Regions from separate parts of the Eubacterium sp. BL-380-WT-2B genome, predicted to be linked through region 2. Evidence: a T-box and tRNA genes for the amino acid it is inferred to sense, from the RefSeq annotation. Region 2 holds a T-box; the other holds one or more tRNA genes.
What was found. The T-box of region 2 lies ahead of metG (methionine--tRNA ligase). A T-box ahead of a tRNA ligase gene usually reads a tRNA of that ligase, here a tRNA-Met.
Positions count from the first base shown of each region.

Region 1 (10,610 bases), on a different contig from region 2:
TTCGCAACATCGATCGGTTCTTTTCCCTTCTTTTTTACAGCACCAGATCCTCTGTTGACATAAAATGCACTGAACGATAAAGTCAATGTTCCGGCATAAATTAATAGCCCAGTAAAGATCATAACCCATTGGTTGATATGATATGCATTAAACCAGGCGTTTCGCATGTCACCGCAGAGAATAAACACGAACGCCAAAATAAATGGAAAAACTGCCATAAGGATCAGCATACGAAACAAAAATTGGTTTTCATCCTCCTTTTTAAATTTAAAAAAGAAATATCCTCCAGCTAAAATAAACGGAAGCATTAAAACCAAAAGATTCCGTATACCAAAACCGACCAACAGAATCAATACGCAAATAACAGCATACAGTCTGCTGAACCATTCTTCTTCATAAAGATTTTTCATTCTATATACAAACGCTCCTTCAGAACTTTTTCTCTATTTTAGCACACTTGATTTAATCTGTCTGAAAAAACAAAAGGAATTTAATATTTAAGCGTTTTCCGTTTTATTCTATGAGTTCTTTTATCAGTGCTATCAGCGCGTTCTCACACTCTTCAATGGCAAAATTTTCTGTTTTCAAATATTCAAAATAAGTGGCCGACCTGGCGCAGGTGATAAGAACAGCTTTTTCCAGCAGTTCTCTGAAGACCGTCATTTCATTGGGGACAGCATTAAAATTCTCCCGCTTCATAAAATAGTCAAGGTCAATATCCAAAATTAAAGGCAAGGACTCACGGCCATTGAAGATTGATAAATCAAATTCTGCTGCACAAAACATTTCATCGTTTAGTGTCCCAAACTTTTTTTCAGGCACCAGGTAATGCTTTCCCGTAGCGTAACAATGCTTTTCCATGCAATTAATCATATGATAATCAATAAGATACCCCAATTCCATGGCCGTATTAATATGCTCATCATTTCGCATTAAGGGCATCTTATCAGCTAAAGTCTCTAACTCCAAAGGATTAACTGCTTCCAAAATTTTTTTCTGAAATAAAGAAAACAGCTTCTCTTCCCTTTCGGGATCAATGGCCATTGCTTTTTGGTAAGCGTGCAGCCAAAAAGGCGGATTGGTGTCAGGATGGTAATCAATACTGACTAATACTCCTGGCATTCCGCGTTTTAGAACTTCTCTGGCCCATACCAGCAATGCATATTGATGGTTATCTACGATATACATCTTTTTTTCACGGAAAGGAATAATCCTCAAATTTTCTTTTTTTAAAAACTCATCAACCATAATTTTCTTCCATATATTGGTTTAAAAGTATCAGGACATCTTCTTTTGTACATACCTTGAAAATTTCATTTCTCAAATTAGTCGCGTTCTTCAGGCCCTTTGTGTAAGCAGCCAAATGCTTTCGCATCTCCTTGATGGCTACCTCTGGCCGCTTCATCATACCTACCAGTTCAACATGCTTAATGGCAGTTTGAATCCGTTCTTCCGGAGATGGTACCGGCAGTGTTTCACCTGTAGAGAGCCGATGATTGATCTCACGAAAAATAAAGGGATTACCGACTGAGGCCCGGCCAATCATCACAGCATCACATCCAGTGGTTTCAAAGGCCTGGACAGCCTTTTCACCACTGTCTATATCGCCATTCAAAATTATTGGGATTCTGCTGTTCTTTTTGACTTCCTCAATAATTTTCCAGTCAGCTTTTCCTGAATAAAAAGCATCTCGCGTTCTACCATGAATGGTATGGGCATCGGCTCCTGCTTCCTCAAGAATTTCAGCCACTTCTCTTACATTTACACTCTGGGCGTCCCAGCCGATACGCGTTTTGATAATAACAGGTTTTTCACTTACTTTTTTTATTGCCCGGATAACCGCTCCCAAACGTTCTGGGTTTCGCATTAACGCTGATCCTTCGCCATTTTTAACAATTTTAGGCGCCGGACACCCTGCGTTAAAATCTAGAAACGCAAACGCAGTGGCATTAATATATTTTTCTACAACTTCACTTAATATTTCAGGCTCTGAGCCAAAAAGCTGGATTCCTGCAGGCGCTTCCTCGTCACAGGTCAGCATTAATTCAGCGGTCTTTTTATCTTTGTAATAAAGCCCCTTGCCGCTGATCATTTCACTGAAAACAGCACCTGCTCCATATCTTTTAGCAATCAAACGAAATGGCAGGTTAGTATAACCTGCCATCGGTGCTAGAAATATACGGTTTTTTATCTCTATATTTCCTATTTTAAACATCTATCTTCCTCTGGATGTCTTTATGTTTTTATCATGAATGATCTTAAGGCCTTTTAGTGAAAGCTGGGGATCAAAAATATCGATGGCTCTTGTCTCTTCGTGGAACATTCTTCCATAGCCCCCTGTTGCAACCACCTTAACCCCTTTTATACCTATTTCTTCGATCATTCTTGAGACAATATACTCGACCTGGCCAATATAACCATAAACCAAACCAGCCTGCATACTGGTAACGGTGTCTTTTCCCAATATCGAAACGGGCTTTTCAATCGCGATATTGGGAAGCTGGGCGGCGTTCCTGAAAAGTGCCTCAGCTGAAATCTGTATCCCAGGTGAAGTGACCTTAGCCACAAACGCACCGTTTTTATCAACATAATCATACGTGGTCGCTGTACCAAAATCCAAGACAATGACTGGTCCGCCATAAAGATTATATGCCGCTACAGCATCGATAATCCGGTCCGCACCTACTTCTGCCGGATCACTGGTCTGGATCGGCATCCCTGTTTTTATTCCTGGCCCCACTACCAAAGGCTCAACATTAAATAATTTTTTTACTCCATTATTCAAAGAATACATAATATTCGGGACTACAGAAGCTGCTATCACACTTTCGACTTCATGGTAATCCAGATGATCATTTTCAAAAAATCCCTGAAACATCACTGCATATTCATCAGAGGTCCTGGGCGTTTTTGAAACAAATCGCCAGGAGCAGAGGATTTCGTCGTCTTTAAAGACCCCGATTTCTGTATTTGTGTTTCCTACATCAATGACTAAAATCATGCGCTATTCTACCTCTGTCTACTTAGGATTTTTTTTCTGGAGAACCTTCCCCATAAACTTCATCTTCTGAACAACAAAGCGCTGGTGTGTTCCTTCACCAATTTTTTGAACGGTATCCCAGGCTTCTACTGTAAAGTCCAAACGTCTGCTTTCAATATTGGAAAGCACTACCTTTATGCGCACCTTCATTCCTACCGGTGTGGCGGCAATGTGGTTTAAATTAATGTTGACCCCAACGGTTGTCTGCTCATCGGGCAGGCACAGCTCAGCCATCTCATAGGCCGCATTCTCGGCCCATGCCACTAAAATCGGAGTTGCCAGGACCTCAAGTCCTCCACTTCCCATTGCCTGAGCTGTCTCAGTACGGGTTACCATATAATCTTTTTTAAGCTCCATACCAACTTTAAGTTCTTGCATCTTAATTGTTCCCTTCTTTTATTGGTCGTCTATTAGCGAAAAAAGCCGTTATTGCTAACGGCTTTTTTGTTTATTTACTTTTTAAACTTCCGGAACCGGATCACCTATATTACCTTCGTCCAAAGGTTTGCCATCATCTAAAGGCAACCGGCTGTACATCGCTCTGAATTCTTCACCGGTAATGGTGTTAACTTCCAGAAGATGCTCTGAAATCTCAACCAGCTTATCCTTTTTCTCGGTTAAAATCAAACAGGCTCTCTCAAAGGCTGTCTCGACAATATTTCTAATTTCCTTATCAATAACCGCTGCAACCTCTTCACTGTAATTGCGTGAACGTCCAAGATCTCTTCCTAAGAACACCTCGCCGCCATCGTCATGACCAAAGGTCATTGGGCCAAGATGTTCACTCATACCCCATTCTGTAACCATCTTTCTGGCAATGCTGGTGGCACGTTCAATATCGTTGGAGGCACCTGTGCAGATATCATCAAGGGCAACTTTTTCAGCCGCACGACCGCCAAGCAGACCTGCAATTTTGTCCATCAATTTCCCTTTACTCATATGCTGGCTGTCATCACTCGGGAGCGAAATCGTGTACCCTGCAGCCATGCCGCGCGGAATGATGGAAATTTCATGAACTTCCTCTCCATTATGAAGATATTCCATAACGATAGCGTGTCCAGCTTCGTGATAAGCTGTGATTTTCTGGTCTGACTCAACAACTACCTTGCTCTTCTTTTCAGGGCCTGCAATAACACGCTTAATAGCCTCTTCAAGCTCTACCATCGTAATAACCTTAGCCTTTTTACGGGCAGTCAGCAAAGCTGCTTCATTCATTAAGTTTTCAAGATCGGCGCCAGTAAACCCTGGTGTTCCCTTGGCAATTACACCTAAATCGACAGAAGAATCCAATGGTTTATCTTTCTGGTGAACCTTGAGAATTTCTTCACGGCCTTTAACATCCGGCACACCGACCAATACCTGGCGGTCAAAACGTCCTGGACGCAGTAAAGCCGGGTCAAGGATATCCGGACGGTTTGTCGCGGCAATAACAATAATTCCTTCATTAATGCCAAAACCATCCATTTCAACCAGTAACTGGTTAAGTGTCTGTTCACGCTCGTCGTGCCCACCACCCAGGCCTGCGCCTCTATGACGGCCAACTGCGTCAATTTCATCGATAAAGATAATACAAGGTGCACTCTTTTTTGCTGTTTCAAACAGATCTCTTACTCGTGAAGCACCAACACCTACAAACATCTCAACAAAATCTGAACCAGAAATGATATAGAACGGAACCCCCGCCTCACCTGCAACGGCACGCGCGAGCAAAGTCTTCCCTGTTCCCGGAGGGCCCACCAGAAGAACTCCCTTAGGAATACGTGCTCCAAGCTTGTTATAGCGCTCAGGAGACTTTAAGAAATCAACGATTTCCTCCAGCTCTTCTTTTTCTTCATCTGCTCCCGCTACATTCGCAAAGGTAACCTTCTTATCTGCGTCGGTATGCATTCTCGCCTTGCTTTTACCGAAGGACATAACCTTTCCTCCGCCTCCGCCAGACTGGTTTGCAAACATCATAAAGAAAACAACCATCAGGATAATAATAACCGCTGAAGGAATCAAAGAGATCCACCAGGAATCCTGTGGTTTTGCAACCGTAACATTCATATTCGGATTCTTTTCAATGTTCTGATCCGGGTTTCCTGTAATGTAGTCGCTGATTTGTTCATCAATAAGATATTGTGGCACAATGGCTTCAAAGCTGTCGCCATTCGCAAGCTTCCCTTTTACGGAAGACTGATTAATCTCTATTTCAGAAACCTGTTTTTGGTCCAAATTACTCAACAGTTCACTATATGTTAAAGTTTTAACATCAGACTGCATTGGATTTAAAAAAGTAACTGCGACGATAATAATCAACAAAATCACTAAATAAAACCCTATCATTTTTAGATATTTATTCAAATTCTATCACTCCTTTCATATAAAATAAGTCATTGAATAGTTTCTAATTTCAAATATTATTTTTCTGTTTCTTTCAAAACAGCGATGTACGGCAAATTTCGATATTTTTGATCAAAGTCCATTCCATATCCGACAACAAATTCATCCGGAATGGTAAAGCCTGAGTAATCAGGTTTTATATCCGCCGCCCGGCGGTCCGGTTTGTCAAGCAGGGTACAAACTCTGACATCGGCAGCACCTTGTTCCATAAAGAAATCCAAGATACGCTTTATGGTAAAGCCGCTGTCTACAATATCCTCTACCAGAAGCACGCTTTGGCCCTTTATCTTTTCCGATAAAAGATCATTAACCTTCACTTCTCCTGAAGTGCTGGTACGCGTTCCATAGCTGGACGCCTTGATAAAATCAATTTTGACAGGAATACTCAAGGACCTTATCAAATCAGCAAAAAATAAGATACTTCCCTTTAAGATACAGATTACCAGAAGCTCTTTGTCTGTATAATCGGATGAAATCTTTTTTCCAAGCTCGATGACTCTTTTTTCTATTGTATGCTTTTCTATCAAGATTTTTTCAAAATCAAACGCCAAACTTCTCTCCTATTATTTGGTATTGAACTTTAAGAATGCTTTTGGTTTCAGAGCTTACCTGATACTCCCGGTTGATCGCATATCCCAAAATCCAGATCACTTCTGACCCCACCGCTAACAGTGGAATTGCATTGCGCTTTTCACGCTCAACCTTTCGATCAATGAAATAATCTTTTATCTTTTTTTTACCTGCTATGCCGACAGGATTAAAATAATCACCTGGACGACGATTTCTCAAATAAAGCTTTCCTCTTATTTTACCATAATCAAAATATTTTTCACTATGATTTTTTAATTCTTTTGATTTTTTTATGGAATCATCGGAAATCACCGTCAATTTGATCCACAAACCTTCTTTTGAAAAATAATACGCTTTATCTGGCAGCAATTCATAGCAGCCAATTTCTGGTACAACAGCCTTTTTTTCTTCTATCCAAAAAAGCTCATATCGCCTGACAGCCTGCATACCATGCGGTAAATGAAGCTCCCAGACAGTCTTTTCAGATAAAAGCTGCTCTTTAACACATAGGATATGATTGTACTCTATTTCTTTTAAACTACCCTTAAACTGGAAAACCATCTGACGAAGAAGTTCTTTCTGAAGAAGCGGAACCTGTAACCGCCACATTTCTAAATTAAGATATACCCGATTACTTTTTTTTGTAATCATATATGTACTCAACTCAGCAATAGAATTTTGCAAAAACTGTTCATACTCATGTGCAAGCATGGCAAATTCTGATAAATGCTCTTCAACCCTTGGATTGATCTCCCTGAGCATCGGAACGATTTCCAATCTTAACTTATTTCGAGTAACATCCGTTTCAAAATTAGTATTATCGGTCCGATAGTGCAGACCATTTTTTTTGCAATAAGAAATAACCGTCTTTTTATCCACACACAGTAATGGGCGGATTATGTTGCTTTCTCCCTTTGTTTCAGAAAGCATTCCTGCCGCTCCTTTTACACCGGTGCCTCGAATCAGACGCATTAAAACTGTTTCTGCCTGATCATCAAGATGATGCCCTAAAGCCAGTTTATTATACGCTTCCGAGCTTTGAAGTTCTTTAAAAAAAGCATATCTTGCTTCTCTTCCAGCCTCTTCAAGCGAAATTTTATTCTTTTTTGCCAACTGAATAACATCTACAGATTTATCATAAAGTAAAACAGACTGCTTAATGCAGAATTGTTTTACAAAAGCATGATCTTCTTCTGCCGCCTTCCCCCTGATCTCATGGTTCAAATGTGCGGCTGCAATTTCAACATTCAAAACCCCTTGATACTTTTTCAAAAAATACAACAAGGCCAGCGAATCAGCTCCACCGGATACTCCGATTAGAATGCGATCGCCGGCCATTATCAGTCCGTTATCAGAAATGTATTGTAAAAGCTTTTCTTCCATGACAATTTAACGCTCATCTCAAAGTTCAATTAATTCTGAATAAAAAAATGGTGGTCGCTATAGGGCTCGAACCTATGACCCCCTGCTTGTAAGGCAGGTGCTCTCCCAGCTGAGCTAAGCGACCACATACAAAATTAAGATATTAACTTTTCAAAACAAAATGGTGACCCCTGGGGGATTCGAACCCCCGTAACCGCCGTGAAAGGGCGGTGTCTTAACCGCTTGACCAAGGGGCCGGAACTAATTCTAACATCTTGTTATTAAATTAATGGTAGCGGCGAACGGAGTCGAACCGCTGACACTACGGGTATGAACCGTATGCTCTAGCCAACTGAGCTACGCCGCCATAATTTAAAAATTTGGTTGCGGGGGCAGGATTTGAACCTACGACCTCCGGGTTATGAGCCCGACGAGCTACCAAGCTGCTCCACCCCGCGACAATATAATAGACGCATTCGCGTCTTACAAATGATGGTGCCGGAGATCGGAATCGAACCGATACGATCGAAAAGGATCGCAGGATTTTAAGTCCTGTGCGTCTGCCAGTTCCGCCACTCCGGCACTCAGTGTGGCTGCCTCATTTCTGAGGACAAGTGTTATTATACAGTCTGCGAAACTTAATGTCAACACTTTTTTAATTTTTTTTTCGTTTATTTTTCATTCGCAAAAAAACGGCTGTATGCTGCGCCTTCCAGATTATCATAGTCACAGACAACAAACGAATCTTTTCTAGTAACCGTCAAAATATTATCGAGGATGCTGGTACCCGCGATGATGATATCTGCCCGCTTTGCTTCCAGTCCAACGATCTGGCGGCGTTCATCAATTGTTTTTGACGAAAGGTTCTGGATAATTGTTTCAAGCTCTGCCTTGGTGACAATGCTCTGATGCACCTGTTCGCTGTCATAAATTTTCAATTTCTGTTTGATTGTGGATACTGTTGTCGCTGTTCCTCCAATACCAATGAGTTTATAAGGCTTATAGCCTTCATAATCAGCAAGCGCTTTCTCAAGCGCTTCAGCAGCATTTTGATTTAATTGATTCAGTTCTTCCGCTTCGGGGGGATCATTCTCAATAAAAGCTTCTGTGGAACGGACGCTGCCAATATTCAGACTTTTCATTTTCATGAGATCTCGGCCTTTACCGTATATCAGCTCTGTGCTTCCGCCGCCAATATCAAAAATAAGCAGACCCTCGTCAAAACATTGTGATACGCCCATAAAGCCATATTCTGCCTCTTTTTCACCTGAAATAATCTCTACCTTCATTCCAAGTTTTTGTAGGGCCATATCAATAAATTCCGAAGAATTTTCAGCATCCCGGAGCGCACTTGTACCAAAAATAAACATTTCCTTAACTTCATAATCTTCAGCGATGCTCTTGTACTCTTCCAAAGCCTCGATATTTCGCTTGATCGCATCTGGGTGAAGGCGTTTTGTCTTATTAACACCCTGACCCATCCGAGTATATCGGACTGACTTATTGACACGAAAGAGCTGCCCCTTTTTATCTTTTCTAAATATCAGCATCCTCGTTGAATTTGTTCCGATATCAATCACAGCTCGATTGATTTTAGGTTGTTTAGGTACACTTGATTCACTCATTCGTTTTCCTCACTTTGCTGCTCATCGCTATTGGAATTATCCTGACTGCTTTCGTCAGTTGTTGGTGTCGGCTGTTCTGCTGGCTGCCCGCTATTATTCTGTCCGTTATTATCTTTGCCCTCTACAGGCACTACAATCTTTTCATCTGGATAATAAAGTCCCAAATATTTTCGTGCAATGAGTTCTATGTAATTTTTTGTTCCAATTTGCTTAATATCTTCATCCAGCTGTTTGCTTTTCTTTTCCGCCTCATCCAGCTTGGATTGAATATCTGCCTTTTGAGCGTTAAGCTGATGAATTTTCATGGCATTGGTTCCAAACAGGGTCCCGACAAAGATCAAAAGCACCAGTGTCACAATAATTGTTCCCATTTTAGGCTTAAAGCGCCTGCGCAGGCCATTTTTTTTCTTTTCTGCCACTGTTTTTTCACCACCTGTTTTTTTATTTATTGTAACACAATCCATTTCATTCAGCTATTATAACCTATAAAACACAGTCAATTCTTAATCTAAAGCTCCCTGTACATTTCTGTTGCTTTATCCTTAGGCGCATGTTCTAACAGCTCCAAAACCTCAATTTTCTGTTCTCCATCACCGTATGCTATTGTGAGAATGTCCCCCACCTTCAGACGGCTTCCAGGCTTGGCTTCTTTTCCATTGATCATGATCCGCCCTCCATCACATGCAGCTTTTCCCATGGTACGTCGTTTAATTAAACGGGCATTTTTTAAAAATTTATCAACTCGCATTGGTTTTCCTTTCTGAAAATCAAAAGAGCCGGAGCAATATTGCTCCGGCTCTCCCTTTGATTATTTGTTTAATTCGTCCTTAAATGCTTTTCCCGCTTTAAATGCTGGAGCTTTTGAAGCAGCAATTTCAATTGGTTCTTTGGTTCTTGGATTTAAACCGGTTCTAGCAGCTCTTTCACGAACATCAAAAGTACCGAAACCTACCAGAGCAACTTTGTCGCCGTCCTTTAAGGCGTCAACAACGGTATCCATAAAAGCACCTAAAGCTTTTTCTGAGTCCTTTTTAGATAATCCCGATTTTTCTGCCATAGCGGCAATTAATTCTGATTTGTTCATTCTTATCCCTCCGTAAAGTGTGATCTTTATGTTTTAATTTTTATGATTATTATTATAATCACGTTTCGCTAAAAAATACAAGCATTTTCTGTATTTTTAGCTAAAAACCTTAGTTTTTTAAGGATTTCACCAGTTGCCACAGTTGTTCAAGGCCATCAAGATCGTAATCAAGCATACTTTTTTGTTCATTTAGGGTAATTTTTTCCATTTCTTTGAAACGCATAATAAACTTTTGAGTCGCTTTGCGCAATGCAATTTCCGGCTGGATTTTCGCCAGACGAACAACATTGACAACGGCAAACAGCAGATCCCCCAGTTCCTCTTCCAATTTATCTGGACATTTTTTTAAAATTTCCACTCTTACTTCTTGTTCTTCCTCAGCAACTTTTTTCAATGCGTCCAAAGGACCTTCCCAATCAAACCCTACCTTAGCTGCCTTGGACTGAACCTTACAGGCCTCCATCAAAGCAGTAAACGCTTTTGGAATACGTTCCATTTCATCTGAAATGGTTTGTGTCTGCTTTTCTGTTTTTTTAATCTCATCCCA
Region 1 covers NZ_VUMP01000002.1:79,857-90,466, reverse strand. The annotation lists gene FYJ53_RS03370 (hypothetical protein) at 1-410, opposite strand, end outside; gene FYJ53_RS03365 (UPF0489 family protein) at 514-1,248, opposite strand; gene dusB (tRNA dihydrouridine synthase DusB) at 1,241-2,215, opposite strand; gene FYJ53_RS03355 (type III pantothenate kinase) at 2,216-3,001, opposite strand; gene FYJ53_RS03350 (thioesterase family protein) at 3,020-3,418, opposite strand; gene ftsH (ATP-dependent zinc metalloprotease FtsH) at 3,500-5,383, opposite strand; gene hpt (hypoxanthine phosphoribosyltransferase) at 5,440-5,973, opposite strand; gene tilS (tRNA lysidine(34) synthetase TilS) at 5,963-7,375, opposite strand; tRNA gene FYJ53_RS03330 (tRNA-Val) at 7,424-7,499, opposite strand; tRNA gene FYJ53_RS03325 (tRNA-Glu) at 7,537-7,611, opposite strand; tRNA gene FYJ53_RS03320 (tRNA-Met) at 7,645-7,721, opposite strand; tRNA gene FYJ53_RS03315 (tRNA-Met) at 7,736-7,812, opposite strand; tRNA gene FYJ53_RS03310 (tRNA-Leu) at 7,848-7,936, opposite strand; gene FYJ53_RS03305 (Ppx/GppA phosphatase family protein) at 8,026-8,979, opposite strand; gene FYJ53_RS03300 (septum formation initiator family protein) at 8,976-9,398, opposite strand; gene FYJ53_RS03295 (RNA-binding S4 domain-containing protein) at 9,488-9,727, opposite strand; gene FYJ53_RS03290 (HU family DNA-binding protein) at 9,788-10,063, opposite strand; gene mazG (nucleoside triphosphate pyrophosphohydrolase) at 10,173-10,610, opposite strand, start outside.
Region 1: it encodes a tRNA-Met, which carries the amino acid that the T-box ahead of metG (methionine--tRNA ligase) is inferred to sense. The anticodon was not compared.

Region 2 (10,610 bases):
TAAGAATTTCCTCATTATGGTGGTCATTGTCCTTTTAGTCATTGACCTGGCGCATATTGATGCGATTCCGGCGGTCTACACCTATACGCTGATGATGATCATCTATCTTCTGTACTTTTTAATGGGGATATCCTTTGTATACTGGCTGATAAACCGCAAGCGGGCAAAGGAATCCATGGGCCTGAAGATTCTGATCGTCGTACTCTGTCTGTTTATACCGTATATTTCCTATATCATTTCCTTTGTAGGTGTTGCGGATATTTACATTGATGTACGAAAATTTATAGAAAATCGAGATGGTACAAACATATGAAAGAGAAGCAATCAATCGCGTCGAAGCTCTATTTAGTGATTTTTCTGCTGTCGCTGATTCTCCTGTTCTACAATATCCCCCTGGGGTGTCTGGGCGTTTTGCTCTGCGGCATCTGCTTCTGGCGTGACAGCCAGGAGGAAAAGCAGTCCAATCTGAGACTTCAGAAAGCCATTGAGACCATCTATGGCGATATTGACCGTTTAAACCAGGAGCGGATGTATGAGCTGCCGATTGCCCTGGTCATTGTCAATGAAGACGGACAAATCTGCTGGTATAATCAGTATTTTGACCGGAACTTTAAGAAGAAGGATACGACAGCCAACTTTTTCGGGAAAAAAATTCAGGAGGAACTGGGGATCGACCTCGAAACTCTGCTTAAGGAAAAGGAACAGGACTTTAATCACAGGGATATTGACTATACCATTGTGTCAAACAGCTTCAGCGACGGGGACGAAACTCTGATTCTGCTGCATTTTTTCGATGTCACTATCCAGAAAAAACAGCAGGAAATTTACAAGGAAAACGAACCGGTTTTCTGTTATATTTTAATCGACAACTATGACGATATCATCGAGCAGCTCCCCAGCCACGAGCGGTCTGCGGTTCTGAGCCAGATCGACCTGAAGATCAACGAATGGGCAAAGAAGGTCGGGGCTGTGATCATCCAGTATGAAAATGACCACTATTTAATGATTTTTGAAAAAGAAAAGCTGAGGGCCATGGAAGAAGAGCGTTTCCGTATTCTCGATGAAATCCGGGAGACAGAAACAGAAGAAAAATCCCAGGTGACCCTGAGTATCGGCATTGGTGTGTCTGATGAGCCGCTGGCCATCCGTGAGGCCGATGAGCTTTCCCACGCGGCGCTGGATATTGCCCTTGCCCGCGGCGGCGACCAGGCTGTTGTCAGACAGGATGAAAAAATGGCCTTTTATGGTGGAACCACTGAAGCCACGGAAAAACGAACCAAGGTGAAAGCCAGGGTAAAAGCCCACGGCCTCAGAGAGCTTATCCGCGAATCCGACAATGTCCTGATCATGGGGCATCAGACACCGGATATGGACTGCCTCGGCGCAGCAGTCGGCCTTCTGGGCGCCTGCAAGGCGCTCAATAAAACCGGTAAAATTGTCATCAAAGAGATTAACTACAGCATCAAGGAGCTGTTCCAGTACCTGATGGAAAACGACGAGTACCGGGATTCCTTTATCAAGCCAAAGGAAGCAGAGGACTACATTACACCCAATACCCTGCTGATCATTGTGGATACTCAGAACGCCAATTATCTCGAGGTTCCAGAGCTGATCGACCAAATCGAAAAGATTGTGGTCATTGACCATCACCGGCGTTCTGGAAAATTCATTGAAAAAACGGTGCTTAACTATACAGAGGCCTATGCCTCATCGACCTGTGAATTGATCACCGAGCTGCTTCAGTACCTTGATGAAAAGGAAAGTATGAACGAAACCGAGGCAAACGCCCTTATGGCAGGTATGTGTATGGACACGAAGATGTTCACCTTTAAAACAGGGGTACGTACCTTTGAGGCGGCCTCTTATCTCCGCCGTAAAGGTGCGGACACCATTATCGCCAAAACCATGCTACAGGATGACCTCGCAACTTATGCCACCCGGTCAGAAGCGGTGCGGAACGCGAAGATCTATTTTGACAGCATTGCCATTTCCCAGTTGGAAAACGAATCGGAATACGCCAAGATCATTGCTGCCCAGGCGGCGGATGAACTGTTAAATATCAAGGGAATCAACGCGTCCTTCATCCTGTTAAAAAGCGGCAGCGGGCTGGTTATCAGCGGCCGTTCCATGGGTGAGGTCAATGTTCAGCTGATCCTTGAAAAAATGGGCGGCGGCGGCCATCTGGCCATTGCAGGCGCCCAGCTTCCAGATATCAATGATCTGGATGTCGGAAAACAGATGCTGCTCAGTGCCATTGAAGAATATATGAAAGAGAGAGAAGAAAAATGAAAGTAGTTTTATTAGAAGATGTTCAAAATGTCGGCAAAGCCGGCGAAATTGTCAATGTTAAGGATGGCTACGGCCGTAACTTTTTGATTAAAACCAACAAGGGTCTTCCGGGAACAAAGGAAAATATTGCCAAGGCAGAGGAAGCCCAGGCTCTGAAAAAACAACAGATGGAAGAAGAACGCCAGGCTGCTGTGGCTTTGGCAAAGGTCATTGACGACACGACCATCACCATCGCTGAAAAAGCAGGGGAAGACGGAAAGCTTTTTGGCTCTGTCACCAGCAAGGATATTGCTGAAGCCCTGGAAGCCCAGAAAGAAATCAAAGTGGACAAACGCAAGATCGCTTTAAACGCGCCGGTCAGAAATGTCGGACGCATTGAGGTAAAGGTTAAAACCTATGCCGGCGTTGAAGGCAACCTGACAGTTGTGGTTGAAGCTGCAAAATAAATTTGGAAATCCGTGCCGATTTCCTGGGAAATTTTTTTGAAAAGGAGGTGAAATCAGGTGATTAACCCGAAGACTCCGCCCCATAACCTTGAAGCAGAGCAGTCGGTTCTCGGGGCGATTTTGCTGGAAGAATCTAATATTGCCAGGGCAGAGGAACTGCTGTCGCCGGACGACTTTTACAGTACCGCCAATGCCCGGATATTTGAGTGTATGCTGGCGCTGCATGATGAAAGACGGCCAATCGATACCGTAACTCTGATCAATATGCTTAAAAACCGGGGCGTTCTTGAAGAAATCGGCGGGCCGTCCTATATCGCGGGCTTGGTTGACCAGGTCCCCATGTATACAAACTATGAGGAATACTGTAAGATTGTTCAGGAAAAGTCGGTCATACGCAACCTGATTGACACCGCCACCGAAATCCTCAATGAAAGCTACGGCCAGTATGATGATGTGGAATCTGTCATTGAAAGTGCCGAGCAGAGTATTTTTAAGGTTTCGCAGGGAAAAAAACGCGGAGACTTTGAGCCTATCAGCGAAACCCTTGGTGAAACCCTGATGCAGATTGAGACCATTCAGCAGAACCAGGGGAATCTGACCGGCCTGACCACAGGCTTTTCAGAGCTTGATCTTTATACCTCTGGTCTGCAGAGGTCTGACCTGATCTTCGTGGCGGCGCGCCCCTCTATGGGTAAAACGGCCTTTGCCTTAAACCTGGCCCAGAACGCTGCCCTGAAGGAAAATGCCGCAGTCGCTATTTTCAGTCTTGAAATGTCCAAGGCCCAGCTGGTACAGCGTATGCTCTGCGCGGAATCCCTGGTCGACAGCAATAAGATCCGTACAGGGGAGCTTTCACCAGAGGATTGGGAGAGTATCTCCCTTGGCTATAGTCATCTATACAATACCAATATTTTTATTGACGACACCCCAGGGGTGACTCTGTCAGAGGTACGGTCAAAATGCCGCCGTCTCAAAACAGAAAAGGGACTGGATTTGATTCTTATCGACTACCTTCAGCTCATGAGCGGCAGGGGAAAAGCGGAGAACAGGCAGAATGAAATCTCGGAGATTTCAAGAGGTTTGAAGGGGCTTGCCCGTGAAATGGACTGCCCGCTGATCTGCCTGTCACAGCTCAGCCGTGCGCCGGATGCAAGGACAGACCATCATCCCATGCTTGCCGACCTCCGTGAATCCGGCTCCATCGAGCAGGATGCCGATGTGGTTATGTTTTTATACCGTGACTACTACTATAACAAAGAATCTGAGCCTCATATCGCCGAGCTCGATATTGCCAAGCAGCGTAATGGCCCGACCGGCCGCCTGAAGCTCGCATGGCTGCCTGAATACACCAAATTCAATGATCCTGCGCCTGATTTTTATGAGGACCCGGGGTACTAAATTTGGTGGTGCAGCGGGAATGGTGAGGCGGTTTTCAAGCTGCGGTACAATGGAAATCTGTGGTTATTGAATGGAGAATGGAAATTATTTTTTTATTGAAGGTTACCTTGGCGTTCAGGGTAAGAAGGGTTTCATATGAATAAGTATGATGTAATCATAATCGGCGCCGGCCCTGCCGGCATTTTTGCTGCGCTTGAGCTTAAAAAGGAAAAACCTGAGCTCAGTATTTTAATGCTGGAAAAGGGTAATGCCATCGAAAAACGGATTTGTCCCAAAAGGAAGACCGGCGTGTGTGTGGGATGTAAGCCCTGCAATATCACGACGGGGTTTGCCGGAGCGGGCGCTTACTCAGACGGGAAGCTCTCGCTGTCGCCGGATGTCGGCGGAGAGCTGCCGGATTATATCGGTTATGAAAAAACCGAAGAACTTATCGCCTATGTGGATGAGCATTATCTGCGTTTTGGGGCAGATCCCAAGGTACATGGTCTCGATAATCCGGAGAAAATCCGCGAGATAAGAACAAAGGCCATCCAGAGTAATCTAAAGCTTATCGAATGCCCCATACGCCACATGGGGACAGAGGTTGGCTACACCATCTATAAGCGCATTCAGGATCATTTGATCCATGATCTGGGAGTAGAAATCAAGTTCCGCGATCCGGTAAAAAGCCTGATCGTGGAGGATGGCGTGGCAGTTGGCGTGAACGCTGACGGCGAATACTACGCGGATAAAATTTTGGCCGGTGTAGGCCGTGAGGGTTCAGAATGGTTTAAAGCCATGTGCGACACCTACGGCGTAGACACCACAGTGGGCAAGGTGGATATCGGTATCCGGCTTGAAACCCGCAACGAAATCATGAAGGAAATTAACGATGCCCTTTATGAGGGTAAGCTGGTCTATTATACGCCAACCTTTGATGACGCAGTGCGGACCTTCTGCTCAAATCCCGGCGGAGTCGTTTCAACGGAATACTATGATGACAATCTGGCAGTGGTCAATGGCCACAGCTACAAATCAGACACTCTAAAAACAGACAACACCAATTTTGCGCTGTTGGTTTCCAAAGGCTTTACCGAGCCTTTTAACGCGCCCATCGCCTACGGCAAGCACATTGCCAGCCTTGGAAACATGCTGACCGGGAATAAGATTCTTGTGCAGCGCTACGGCGACTTTATCAGAGGCCGGAGAACCAACGAGGAAAGGCTTCACCGAAACAATATCCGACCGACTCTCAAGGATGCAGTGCCGGGAGACTTGTGTCTGGTGCTTCCGTACCGCATTATGAAGGATATCGACGAAATGATCCAGGCGCTGGACCATGTATCACCGGGTCTGGCCAGTGATGAGACCCTGCTTTACGGAGTAGAGGTCAAATTCTACTCCAACAAGGTGGCTGTGGATGAAAATTTTCAGACTAATATTAAAAACCTGTACGTGCTGGGCGACGGGGCTGGAATCACCCGCGGCCTGATGCAGGCCTCTGTCAACGGCGTCTATGTGGCGCGAAATTTGTTTGATTAAAAATGGAGAATGACATGCCGGGAAAACTATACATTGTCGGAACACCCATCGGTAATCTTGAGGATATTACGCTGAGGGCTCTCAGGATTTTGAAGGAAGTGGACGTGATCGCCGCGGAGGACACCCGACATACGGTCAAACTGCTTAATCATTTTGAGCTTAAGAAGCATCTGCTGGCCTATCATCAGCACAATGAGCAGAGCGGAAGTGAAAAGCTGCTGGAGCTTTTGGCAGAGGGTAAAGATATTGCCCTGGTCAGCGACGCGGGAATGCCCGTTATCTCTGACCCTGGCTCGGTTATTGTCAGCCGGTGTAATGAAGCTGGAATCCCGGTGGAGGTGGTACCCGGACCAAACGCCGGACTTTGCGCACTCGTGCTCTCAGGCATTGATGCCCGGGCCTTTACCTTTATGGGGTTTTTAGGAAAACAAAACAAAGAGATCCGCGGGGGTATTGAGAAAATAGCCGCCTCTGAAAATACGGTTATTCTCTACGAAACGCCCCACAGACTGGTGAAAACACTGGAAGCTATGGTTCAGGTCATTCCGGACCGAAAAATGAGTATTTCCAGGGAAATAACAAAAAAATATGAAGAGACCCGAATGGGCACAGTTCAGGAGCATCTGGACTGGTATTCTGAAAATCCACCCAAAGGTGAGTTTGTGCTGGTCATTGAAGGAGGCGATGGCTTTCCGTCAGACAGCCAGGATTTGACAGCCCTTTCTCTGGATGAGCACATGGCCCATTATGAAGACCAGGGCATGGGCGAAAAGGAAGCCATGAAGCAGGTGGCCAGAGACCGGGGCGTGAGCAAGCGGGATATCTATAATCTGATCAAACGGTAATTTGAAAACAATTGAAAATTAAAAATTATAGTACAAATCTGCCTCTGGCAGATTTGATTGGATGGGGCTAAGTCGCTTTAGAGATCAGCATGAACGCCATGCTAAAGCAAGTTAGGGGCAGACATCTTGGGTATTTGCGGGCGTCGCTCTGCCACTTTTTAGTGCGGTGGCCGCCCTTTTAATCCCTTAAAAGAATTCGTTAATTTTCCATTGCCTTAAAAGTGCTTGCATTTTAAAAATATTTGGATATAATAGTATAGTAATAAATTGAATATGAACTGCGATGAAGAGAAGAGTATATTCGGAGGAAGCATACAGAGAACCGGGAAAGGTGAAAGCCGGCTGTGGACAAGGAATGGAAGATGGCCTCGGAGCATGCTTTGGTGAGGGCTGCCGCCTAAGCCAGGGCCGCGGAAAGCGTTAAAAACAAATAATAAACCCTGCCGGTTTATTAGCTGAGCCGTCTGCCGTGAGACAGGCGGAAAGTAAGGTGGTAACACGAGAGCTTCGTCCTTATATGGAGGGGCTCTCTTTATTTTTAGAAATTTTCAAGGAGGAAATATGATGGAAGAAAAGAAAACTTTTTATGTGACAACCCCGATTTATTATCCAAGCGGGGATTTACACATCGGCCATACCTACACCACCGTAGCCGCCGATACTCTGACCCGTTTTAAAAAGCTGACGGGTTACGATGCCTATTTTCTGACCGGTACCGATGAACACGGCCAGAAGATTCAAAAGGCTGCTGAGGAAAAGGGCGTCACCCCACAGGCCTATGTGGATGACGTGGTGGGAAGAATTAAAGAGCTGTGGAAGCTGATGAACATCAACTATGACCAGTTTATCCGTACCACAGACCCGGAACATGAGAAAACCATCCAGCAGATTTTTAAAAAGCTTTATGACCAGGGCGATATTTACAAAGGAAAATATGAAGGCTGGTACTGCACTCCCTGCGAATCCTTCTGGACGGAAAGCCAGCTGGTGGACGGCAACTGCCCGGACTGCGGACGTCCGGTTGAAAAAGCTTCCGAAGAAGCTTACTTCTTTAAGATGTCAAAATACGCAGACCGCTTACTTAAGTACATCGAAGACCATCCGGATTTTATTCAGCCGGAATCCCGGAAGAATGAAATGATCAACAATTTTATCAAGCCCGGCCTTCAGGATCTCTGCGTTTCCAGAACCTCCTTCAGCTGGGGCGTTCCGGTAACCTTTGACCCGGGGCATGTGGTATATGTCTGGATCGATGCTCTGCCGAACTATATCTCGGCTCTTGGCTATCTGAATGACAAGCCGCAGCTCATGGATAAATACTGGCCCGCGAATGTGCATCTGGTCGGTAAGGACATCATCCGCTTTCATACCATCTATTGGCCGATTATTCTCATGGCACTGGACCTTCCGCTGCCGGAACACGTATACGGCCACGGATGGATTTTATTAAAGGGTGGAAAAATGTCCAAATCTGTAGGCAATGTTGTCGACCCGGTAGAGCTGGCTGAAAAATATGGCGTGGATGCACTGCGCTACCATGTGCTGCGTGAAATGACCTACGGCGCAGACGGTATTTATAACGAAGATCTGCTGGTCAGCCACATCAATTCTGACCTGGCCAATGACCTGGGCAATCTCCTGAGCCGGACAGTGGCCATGACCGTGAAATACTTTGACGGCGTGATTCCGGCTGAGCGTGAAAGCGGTGATTTTGACGCCGAGCTCATTGCTCTGGCAGAGGAAACTCCAGGCGTTGTGGAAGATTACATGAATAAGCTGGATTTCAGCCGCGCGCTGGAAGCGGTCTGGAAGCTGGTTTCCCGCACCAATAAATACATTGATGAGACGCAGCCATGGGTTTTGATTAAAGATCCTGAAAAGAAAGCCCGTCTGGCAATGGTGATGTATAACCTGACAGAGTCTCTCAGAATAATTTCTGTACTCGTAAGCTCTGCAATGCCCGATACCGGCGTTAAGATTGCCGATGAACTTAAGGTACCAGAAGAACTCAGGACCTGGGAAAGTATCCAGTCCTTTGGAAAATATCCGGACGGCATCCAGGTAGAGCGCTGTGAACCAATCTTCCCGAGAATTGAAGTGAAGAAGGAAAAACAAGAACAAGAACAGAAACAGCCGCCTAAAAAGGAAAAACAGGCCAAGAAGGAAGAAAAAGCCGAGGTGCCAGAAGGCCTGATCACCATCGATGATTTTGCCAAGGTTGAGATGAAAGTCGCAGAGGTCATCTCCTGCGAACAGCACCCTGACGCAGACCGCCTGCTGGTGTTCCAGCTGGATCTGGGAACAGAAAAGCGCCAGATTATCTCTGGAATCGCCAAATACTATAAGCCTGAAGACCTTGTGGGCAAAAAGGTTATTGTCTGTACAAATCTGAAGCCGGTCATGCTGAGGGGACTGGAGTCAAACGGGATGATTCTTTCCGCTGTTAAGGGGAAAAAGCTGAGTATTTTAACAGTCGACGGCGATGTAATCCCGGCTGGCGGCAAGGTAAGCTAAAAGGATAAAACTTAATTTCTATTGAAAATAACACAAAATCTTCTGTTTAATGATATAATAGTCAGAGAACAGGAGGTTTTTTTTGGATTCTGTAATCAATTTGACAACGAGTAAAAAAAGAATATTGGCAGCACTGGCGACAGTGGCGGTGCTGAGCCTGAGCCTGTCGCTCTGCTATCATATGATGGGGTTTGATGAACGTTACCTGAACACAGCGGGGCTGTGTGTTTTTATGATCGGTCTGGCTGTCTTTTCAAATATAGAGTGCAGGGAGCGTGCAGCGGCTCTGTGGAATGTGCTGCTGCTTGTTCTGACCTCAGCCTTTTCTTATACCATTTTCCAGATATTTCAGGAAGCACCCTTTGATACAGAGGGAATCCGCCTGTTTTTAAATCTGGCCTGCTGTATGGCAGTCTATGTTTTTTTATATATTTTAACAGGGCGGATGAGAGCATCCTTGATGGGCGGAGGAATTCTTCTGTATATTTTTGGGTTGGCGAGCTACTTTGTCCGTCTGTTCAGAGGAGATACACTGCTCTATACGGATCTGTTTTCAGCGAAAACAGGACTTCAGGTCGCCTCAGCCTATCACTTTGAGCTCAGCGGCACGATTCTGCTGGCAGCGCTGGTTCTGGCAGCGCTGTTGTTTTGGGCCTTTAAAGCAGACAGACGCGTCCGGGATAAATATAAAAGCCGCAGGCTGCGCCTGACGTCCTTTGCAGCCCTGACCATTACCTTTGGTTTGTTTTTCGAGACCAATGTGGAGCGGTATTACTATGCCTGGGATATGCCAGTTAACGGCTATCCTTATACCTTTACCGTCAATGCCAAGCTCTCACATGTCAGAGAGCCTGAAGGATATGATCTGGCATTTTTGGGTGAAAGCATCAAAAACGTACAGCAGCCCATGACCACAGGAGCTGTCGGCCGGGGTGGGACAACGGAAAAAGCCGCTGCCGGCCCTGGAATGAAAGACAGCCATAAGCCCAATATCATTGCCATTATGAATGAGTCTTTCAGTGACCTGCGAGCCGTGGGGGATTTTTCAACCAATATTGACTACATGCCTTTCATTGACAGCCTGCAGGAAAATACCATTAAAGGGAATCTCTACGTGTCGGTTTTCGGCGGTGGCACCTGTGACTCCGAATACGCTTTTCTGACAGGAAACACCACGGCTTATCTGCCGGAAAACGCGAGGCCCTATCAGCTTTATATCAAGGGTCCGGCTCCCGGGCTCACGTCGACGCTGAACCATGAAGGCTACAGCAGCTACGCCATCCACCCCGGAGAGCGTAACGCCTGGAACCGCGATAAAGTTTATCCAAATTTTGGATTTCAGCAGTTTTTTTCAGAAGAAGAATTTATGGAATCGCAGACAATCAGAGAAAAATGGGTCAGCGATACGGCTACTTATGACAAGGTCATTGAGCTTTATGAAAATAAAGGCGACAATCCGCTGTTTGTCTTTGATGTGACCATCCAGAACCATGCCGGTTACCAGCTGAATGCCGATGATCTGGAGCCTGTGCTTCTGGAGGGGATGGAGGGAAGTTATCCTGAAACTGAGCAGTATTTATCGCTGATGCGCAGCTCT
Region 2 covers NZ_VUMP01000005.1:233,341-243,950, reverse strand. The annotation lists gene FYJ53_RS11575 (YybS family protein) at 1-313, shown strand, start outside; gene FYJ53_RS11570 (DHH family phosphoesterase) at 310-2,289, shown strand; gene rplI (50S ribosomal protein L9) at 2,286-2,735, shown strand; gene dnaB (replicative DNA helicase) at 2,793-4,133, shown strand; gene FYJ53_RS11555 (NAD(P)/FAD-dependent oxidoreductase) at 4,269-5,654, shown strand; gene rsmI (16S rRNA (cytidine(1402)-2'-O)-methyltransferase) at 5,669-6,499, shown strand; T-box leader at 6,774-7,017, shown strand; gene metG (methionine--tRNA ligase) at 7,061-9,013, shown strand; gene FYJ53_RS11540 (LTA synthase family protein) at 9,096-10,610, shown strand, end outside.